DNA from 2 places in the Agathobacter sp. LCP21S3_B2 genome. Region 2 is predicted to be linked to the other one. Evidence: predicted binding sites of a transcription regulator. Region 2 holds the regulator's gene; the other holds the start of a gene.
The links. Region 2 encodes HrcA, which represses chaperone genes, less so after heat shock. Its sites were predicted from a motif close to TGTTAGCACTCNNNNNNNNNGAGTGCTAACA; they were not measured.
Positions count from the first base shown of each region.

Region 1: a site for HrcA is predicted at 2,292-2,322, ahead of ACTQ1L_RS02445 (Hsp20/alpha crystallin family protein). Genes of this name have one in related genera too.

Region 1 is NZ_JBQKGQ010000002.1:200,907-205,351, reverse strand. Features, by position in the region: gene ACTQ1L_RS02455 (hypothetical protein) at 1-513, shown strand, start outside; gene ACTQ1L_RS02450 (DUF7662 domain-containing protein) at 917-1,930, shown strand; gene ACTQ1L_RS02445 (Hsp20/alpha crystallin family protein) at 2,451-2,894, shown strand; gene ACTQ1L_RS02440 (sensor domain-containing diguanylate cyclase) at 3,561-4,445, shown strand, end outside.
Region 2 is NZ_JBQKGQ010000009.1:72,308-76,752, forward strand. Features, by position in the region: gene dnaK (molecular chaperone DnaK) at 1-521, opposite strand, end outside; gene grpE (nucleotide exchange factor GrpE) at 663-1,364, opposite strand; gene hrcA (heat-inducible transcriptional repressor HrcA) at 1,379-2,461, opposite strand; gene brxL (protease Lon-related BREX system protein BrxL) at 2,870-4,445, opposite strand, start outside.

The DNA.
Region 1 (4,445 bases), on a different contig from region 2:
GTTACACCTAACGGTTCAATGACTATTCCAGTAGCTAAATATGGTAGTGATGAGCTTACAGATTTAGCAGTTAATACATCAGTTGCAACAGTTGCATCTTCTGAGGAGGGTTACTCAGATACAACATTTACAGTTACAGCAGATAAGAATTTGGATAACTCTGGAGTATCTTATAATATTTCTGCATTTGATAGATATACAGGTACAAGTTACGAAAGTAAGTTAACAACAGCATTAATTGGTGGTGGAGCTTCACATGATAATGTATGTGTATTGGATATAGATGGTACTCAGTATGATTGTTCTATGGATGCCAAACAGAATGGAAATACAGTTACTCTTACAGTACATCATCCAAGCAACTATGATGGGGTAGTTTTCCTTTTAGGTAAATTAACAGCTACTCAGACAGATGCATATAATGCAGTAGATTTCAATAATACATTTACAGTTGCAGACCATGCAGATGTATTCATTGATGGTCAGTACTTCTTCACAGCAACAGATAAGTAATCAGTACATCAAGATAGCCCTTTCGAGGGCTATCTCTATTTATAAGCGTATCAGAGAAATGGTTACCGATGTGGTTACCAATCCATATAGAGGAATTGCGCATCTCCCTTTTTGTACCTGTTGTGTATAAATGACTGAAATCATGCGCAAAGAAAGTTTGCAAAACTGACCAAAAATACAAACAGTTCGTAAAAATGCAATTTTACGAACTGTTTTTTTGCGTATTTACGGCATTCTTTTTTGTATACGAACTTTTAGACACGGAAATACGAACTATATTGTATAAGTTTTTTATCTATCTTAAAGTACATATTTTTGGACATCATATCTGATAAGATTTATAATATATACAAGGGCGGTCTGCCGATATAAGATATTAGAAGATTTTTAGGAGGGATAAAAGATGCCCAAAGGAGATAAGTTTATTGCTTTAACAATATATTTGAAGAAATGTGGGATGGACGAACTTAAAATGTCCTTTTCAGAAATAGAAAAAATAATAGGATTTAAGTTGTCGGATTCAGCATATTCATATCCGGCACAATGGTCTAATTCAGAATCACATTCTTTTGCATTTGGCTGGCTTAATGCAGGATATTTAACACGCCAAGTTAATATTTCTGAACAGACTGTAGAATTCGTCAGAGAGGAAGTATATAACTCAAGAAAGCGTGAAAACGTATCCAAGAGGGTGACGCAACCAAAGATGGCAACTCTGCCTGTGGCAGACGCTATACGATGCATTCGTACATACTTTAATGAAACAGTAAAGGATACGCATGGAAGATATTTGTCATGGCAGCATTGCTATAATGCATTTATTCTGAACAGAAGCAATGTGGACGAGAACACATTTGATTATCTTGCACTCCATTTGGCATTTTATCTAGCAAGTTGGGGAATGTATCGTGGTTCCTCTTTTCTTTTACAGAAGGACTATAAAGTTCATATTCCAATTGTAAAAATTATAATGGAAAAACAGTATAATCCGCTAGTAGGCATAACAGCTGAAGAACTTATAAAGAATAAAAATCTTGATCTGTTAGATGAAGTAAGTACTAGAATCCGCAAGGCATATGCAGAAGAGATGCCTTCATTTAATGGGGTAATAAATAATGCTACGGATACTTTGGTGACAAAAATTCTATTGGGTACACTTGGATGTGTTCCGGCTTATGACAGATATTATGTGCAGGCAGTAAAGCAATATGGCATTTCTACAGGTAACTACAATAGAGAATCTGTAAAAGACGTTGCTAAATATTATCTGACTTATAAAGATGATTTCGAGATTGTAAGAGCAGAGTTAAGTCTACATGGAGCAGAGTATCCTACGATGAAATTGATGGATATGTGTATGTGGCAGGTTGCTTTTGAACAGGACCACAGTAGAGTTAAAGACTGTGATGAATGTTGATGCAGCCGTGATACCGGATAATAAGACACTGAAGATTATCATAGGCATTAATAGTTTGCTAGTGTTCATTAACGGAATAGAGATTGAATATTGTCCTATGTGCGGACGTAAACTGTAGTACAGATTATTAAATGAATACAGCCAAAAGCCAGCCGTTTGCAACCGGCTGGCTTTTTTGGAGTTTAGCTTATAAAAAATGTTTGTTAAAAAAGGGATAGTAAGCGCTATTTTCGTTCCCACTCACATTTTTATAATAACATTAGTAAAGAAAATGTGCAAGACTACATTAGCCGACTGTTTTCATAAATCCGGATATATAATTTATGTAAATGACAACATAAAATATAAACAATTTATAAATTATTAGCACTCTCTATTGACGAGTGCTAATTTTAGGTGTATAACATAGTCAAGAACAAAGGAAAGGAACAAAAAGCAAAGGCTTTGAGTTCTTGAAACATCCCGGTTCCAAAGAAACAGGTTGACACAGATTTTATAGATTAAGAAGGAGAGATGACTTATGTTGATGCCTAGTATTTTTGGAGAAAACTTATTTAACGATGATTGGATGGATTTTTCATTTCCTGATGTTGACAAGGTGCTTTATGGTAAACATGCAAAGAACGTTATGAAAACAGATGTCAAGGAAACTGACAATAGCTATGAAGTAGATATAGATCTTCCGGGATTCAAGAAGGATGAGATTGAGGCTAAGCTGGAAAATGGTTACTTAACTATCAGCGCAGCCAAAGGACTTGACAAGGAAGAGAAGAATGAAAAGGATGGCAAGTACATCCGTAAGGAGCGCTATTCCGGTGCTATGAGCAGGTCTTTCTATGTAGGTGATGAGCTGAAACAGGAAGATATCAAGGCAAAGTATGAGGATGGTATTCTTAAACTTTCAGTTCCGAAGAAGGATCCAAAGAAAGTTGAGACCACAAAGCATATTGCTATTGAAGGATAAACTTAATTTAAGTTATTTTATGAGAAGTCGCACAGGCCTATGGTCTGGGCGGCTTTTTAAATTAAAATTATTACAATACGGTCACAGGAATGATTTGAATATATGGAAGCTTTGGGATGCAGCATCTATGCAAGTCGCAAGAACAACGGTTCAACGGATTTACGAGATTGCCAGGAAGAAAATAGCAGATAGCTGCCATTAAGAAGAATAAAAGACTATTCCGGAGAGGCGAGAAAAATGTAATTCTCGAGCTCACACTGATTTCATGTGGATTCAATCTTTATAAATTGAGACTATGAAGAAAAGTCTGTAAATAATAATCTTCTATGATAATGATTGAGCTGGAAGTTCCAATTTAGCGCTTCCAATTAATATTGTATAAAGTGGGGAAGCTGTGTGTGCCGGTCGGGCAGCCGGGGCTTGCATCATTACATAAAACAAGATGAAAATCATCATACGTATTTTGAGAAAATTGCGAAAAAATCCTACCATTTTGTGCAAAACCACATATTTAATAGAAAGATTCACATAAAGATTATTGAGAATATAGTATTGCGCCCTTAGAAAAATAGTACTATACTAAATTCGTCTGACGAATTCGGACTCGAGTATAAATAATAATATGATACAAGGGGCAAAAGGTATCATAATATAGGAGTATAATGAATGAAAACAGTCATTAAATATGAACTGACCATCAATAAAGCTATGAGGTCAGCACTCAGCTATGGAACTCCTGATGAACAGATTGATGAGTTTATCAGATATCTGGGAAGGCATATAGGAGCTGACAGAATATATATTTTTGAGGATTGTCCAAAGAAAAATATTACGAAAAACACCTACGAATGGTGTGCAGATGGTGTGAAGCCTGAGATTGATAATCTACAGAATGTACCAATGGAGCTTATAGGCTGGTGGTATGATCTCTTTGAACAGAAAAAAAACGTCATCATAGATGATATGGAGGACATAAAGGAAACACATCCGGATTCGTATGAGCTTCTCAGTGGACAGAATATACACAGGCTCGTTGTTGCACCATTCAGATACGAAGATGAAATCAGTGGATTTTTTGGCGTGGATAATCCGCCTGATACCGACAGTATGGGGCTTACACTGTTTCTGGATATGATGTCCACTCTGATAATTTCGATGATTAAAATACGCAATACACACAACACAAAAAACCGTAAGGCAAGATTTATGGGATATGCTGCTTTTGCGCAGATTTACATTTTTATTCATTACATCAATGTTCAGACACATCTATATGAGGTGATCAAAAACACGGATAATGGATTTCAGGATACTACAGATGGAAGCTTTGAAATACATATAAAAAAGCTGTTAAAAAATTGCTGCGCAAATGAATATCTGTCGAAAGAACTTGCATTCGTGGATATAGATACTATAGAGGAAAGGCTTGACGGAAGGTCGTCAATAGTCAGTGAATTTTATGGAACAGCATTTGGCTGGTGCCGTGGCAGGTTTATACCGGTTGATTACGACAACGATGGCAGATTGCTTCATGTCATATACTGTATAGAG
Region 2 (4,445 bases):
GTACCACCACCAAGGTCATAAACCATAATCTTCTGCTCTTTCTCATTGTCAAGACCATAAGCAAGTGCTGCTGCTGTAGGCTCGTTGATGATACGCTTTACATCAAGACCTGCAATCTTGCCGGCATCCTTTGTAGCCTGACGCTGAGCATCGTTGAAGTAAGCCGGTACTGTGATAACTGCCTCTGTAACCTTCTCACCGAGGTATCCCTCTGCATCAGCCTTTAACTTCTGAAGTACCATAGCTGAAATCTGCTGTGGGCTGTAGCTCTTGTCATCAATCTGTACCTTGTAATCTGTACCCATATGTCTCTTGATAGAAGAAATTGTCTTCTCAGCATTTGTAACTGCCTGACGCTTTGCAGGCTCACCGATAAGTCTCTCTCCTGTCTTTGTGAAAGCAACTACTGAAGGTGTGGTTCTTGCACCCTCCTGGTTTGCTATAACTGTAGGTTTTCCACCTTCCATAACTGCTACGCAGCTGTTTGTTGTTCCTAAATCAATACCAATGATTTTGCCCATTTTATTTTCCTCCTATTAAATATAGCGTTTTTACATGTTTAATATATTTGTAACCATCCGTTGTCTCACAGGAATCCCTTAAATGCTGTCTGCATTCATATAAATCTGATTCACTGTCATGCCGGATAGATGTACACATCATTACTGTACTACCGATACCATGCTGTGGCGTACCACTGAATCCTTGTACATATAACCCTTCTGAAGCTCCTGTGCTACGGTGCCTGACTCAAGTTCATCATTTTCAACCTGCATCACCGCATTGTGGAAATCAGGATCAAACTCCTGTCCTACGCACTCTATTGGCTTTACACCTGCAGCATCAAGCTCTGTGAGCATCTGCTTGTAGACCTTATCCATACCTGTGATAAAAGGATCATCCTTCTTATCATCCGGTACTGCTGCAAGACCTCTCTCGAAATTGTCGATTACAGGAAGGATTTTCTCAACTATTGTCTTTGCTCCCATGTCAAACATCTGGGATTTTTCCTTCTCACTTCTCTTGCGGAAGTTCTCAAACTCTGCCATCTGTCTTTTCAGACGGTCGTTAAGTTCTTCTATCTGCTCATCCTTCTTGTCTTTTTTCTTTTTCTTGAAGAGACCTTTCTTTTCATCTGACTTATCATCTGCTTTATCATCTGCTTTTTCATCTGCTTTTTCATCTGCTTTTGCTTCTGCATCAGTCGAAGCATCATCATCTGATTCAGTTTCATTCATATCTGTATCTTTTGCTTCTTCGGCTGCCTGAGTGCTTTCCTCATCAGCTCCTTCAATCTCTATCTCTTCTGCTTTGTTTTCTGCAGTCTCATTGTCGATTGTTTCTTTTTTAATATCCTCTGGCATTTTTGACCACCTTCCTATGTTTCATCCTCAGACTTCTTATAAATTCCATCTAACTGGGATTTAAGAGTCTTTAGATTATCCATTACTTTTTCATAATCCATGCGCTTTGGTCCGACAATTCCTATCGTGCCCTTTACGCCCTCACCCAGATCATATGTCGCAGTGACAACACTGCAGTCCTTCATGGTCTGGATTGGAGATTCATTCCCTATATAAACCTGAATACCTGTTCCATTGTCCTTCTTCTCGGAATCGGATAGGGATTCAGTAACAAGGCTTGCTAGCTCTTCCTTTTCCTCAAATGCTGACAAAAGTGTCGCTACATTATTGGAATCCGAAAGCTCAGGATACTTCAGTATATTTGTCGCTCCGCTGGTGTAAATCTTAAGATCCTCACTCTCAGCGAAGGTCTGTGCCAATGCATCAATCACATCAGAGACAATTCCTGAATGAATACCAGCGCGTTCCTTTATGCTTGCAATGTTTCCAAGATTAATCTCGTTCATTGCGAGTCCGTTTAGTGAGGTGTTAAGCAGAATGTTGAGCTTAAGTATCGTCTCATTGTCAAGCGGCTCATATAAATCAAGCATCTTGTTTCTGACCATATTATTGTTCATAACAATTACTGCAAGCAGGTGCTGGTCGTCAACCTGTGAAAGCTGGATGAATTTCACCTTGTTGTGATTGACATCCGGTGCAGAAACAAGTGTGGCATAATTGGTATTGTTTGCAAGTACCTTTGCCGCCTGCTTTAACACATGCTCCATCTTCTCGGTATTTTCAATGACCAGCTCCTTCATATCAGAAAGCTCTTTTTCCTTCTTATCATTGGTCTCTATAAGATGGTCTACATATAATCTGTAGCCCTTATCCGAGGGAATTCTTCCTGCTGAGGTATGTGGCTGTACTATATAGCCCATCTCCTCTAAGTCACTCATCTCATTTCTGATTGTTGCCGAGCTCAGATTAAGATCTGTATATTTTGAAATTGTACGTGAGCCAACCGGCTCTCCTGTGGCGAGATAATTGCGGATGATTGCATCCAGTATGGTAAGCTGTCTCTCGCTCAACTCTAGTTCTTTGTTTTCATTTTCCATTGGTCACACGCTCCATCTGAAGTATGCTTTTAATTTATTAGCACTCTGTATTTTGGAGTGCTAATTTTTTATCTGTACATAACATACCACCACCTATTAGCAATGTCAACCCTCGAGTGCTAATTTTTTTAATAAAATTTTTGAAACCCTTGATTTTACAGGGGTTTCAGGCTTTATTAATTTTCTATTAAATTGATTTTGGCGGTATTTACACCACTTTTACACCATTTTTTCAAGTTTTTCTATTTCCACCTTTGCGTCATACCTATTATTTAGGTGATTATATACATCATGAAAAATAAAAAGCACTGTAAACCGATAATCCAACAGTTTTCAGTGCTTTTTTCATGTTTTTTCTTTTAAATTTTCCTCAGACATCTATATGAATGAAACTTATCCCTCCTTATATTACTCTACCCCCAACGCCTTAAACACTGCATCTTCCGCACTCTGATAAGGAATCAGCTGAAATGCACTCATCAGATCAGCCGGAACACTTGCAAAATCAACAAACGAGGTACTCGGAATCAGCACCTTCTTTGCGCCGCTATCCAGACACACCTGAAGTGTATTAGCAAGTTCATCCACCTTTATCATTGTGCCACTAATTGTTATATCTCCCAACACTGCCAAATTGCTGACAACAGGCTTTCCAAGGGCAATCGAACAAAGTGCAATCAATGTTGAAAGTGCCAATTTGTCTGTCATACCGATACCCTGCAAATCCTGATAATTGATGATGTAATCCTGGGTTGAGGTGCTGATAGAGCCACTGATCCGATTGCCGTTGGCTTTCAGATAATTAAATGCCGTGTTCACAGCTTCCTTGCATTTGGAATCACTGCCTAAGCCTGTCCGTTCAATCTTGCCATTGCCCGGAAGCATCTGGCTTTCCAAACGGAATACACCAATCATACCACTTTTTCCTCTGGATACGGTATAAACCTGTCCCGGATTGCACATTCCATCCGGTATCAATTTACCGCCTCCTTGCTCCGGTACAGAAACATAATGTTCTGACATATCCTCCAGGTCGATATAGGAGAAATTCACATCATAAAACTCCATACCGCCCAGCTTTTTCAGCTGTTCTTTTACACGGCGGCGCATTTCCAATGCAATCTGAATAACTTCTTCCAATTCTTCTTTGGTAAACTCACCATTTGGGTACATCAACTTCAGATAACCGTCTATCATACGACGAACCGCAATTGTATCACGCTGATTCAGATTTCTCCCCAAGCGGAAGTAGTGATCAAGCGCATCTCCATACTGCTCCTTGCGAAGCTCTCGGATGAACTCTGCCAAATAGTCACTGATAAAACCATAATCATCGGTAAAATGCTCCGGTCTGAACTTCGGTATCTCCCATCCTGGAAGATAACAGTGCATACGATCAAGAAATGCTGTATCTGTTCCCATTTCCTGCGGGAAAGGTGCAAACAGACTGGACGTTTTCAACAGCACGTCCACACTCTGATTGATATTTCCCACAAATACCATGGACGCAGTAGCAGCTTTTTCTTCTTTGCCACGGGCAAAAGAGCCGGATGCCATGTAATCCTTCATAATCTGAATGCCATCTTTATCTTTAAACTTGATACCTGCCACTTCATCAAAGGCTACACAGTCCCATAAGCCGACCAGTCCGACCGTTTTGCGTCCCATATTGTAAAACAGGTTTGCAACCGTCGTCTGTCCACCGGAAATCAAAATACTGTTGGGTGAAATCTCTTTGTAAAGATGAGATTTACCGGTGCTTCTCGGTCCAAGCTCACAAAGATTAAAGTTATTCTCAACTAATGGAATCATACGGGTCAAGAGCAACCATTTCTCACGGTATGTGAATTCATCCGGTTCCATTCCGATAGAACGAAGAAGGATATCCAACCATTCATCTTTCGTAAAAGCTTTTCGTCCCTGCTTCAGTTCATCAATATCAATGTGCGGCATCTGGATTGGTGTCAGCTTACGGATACTGATT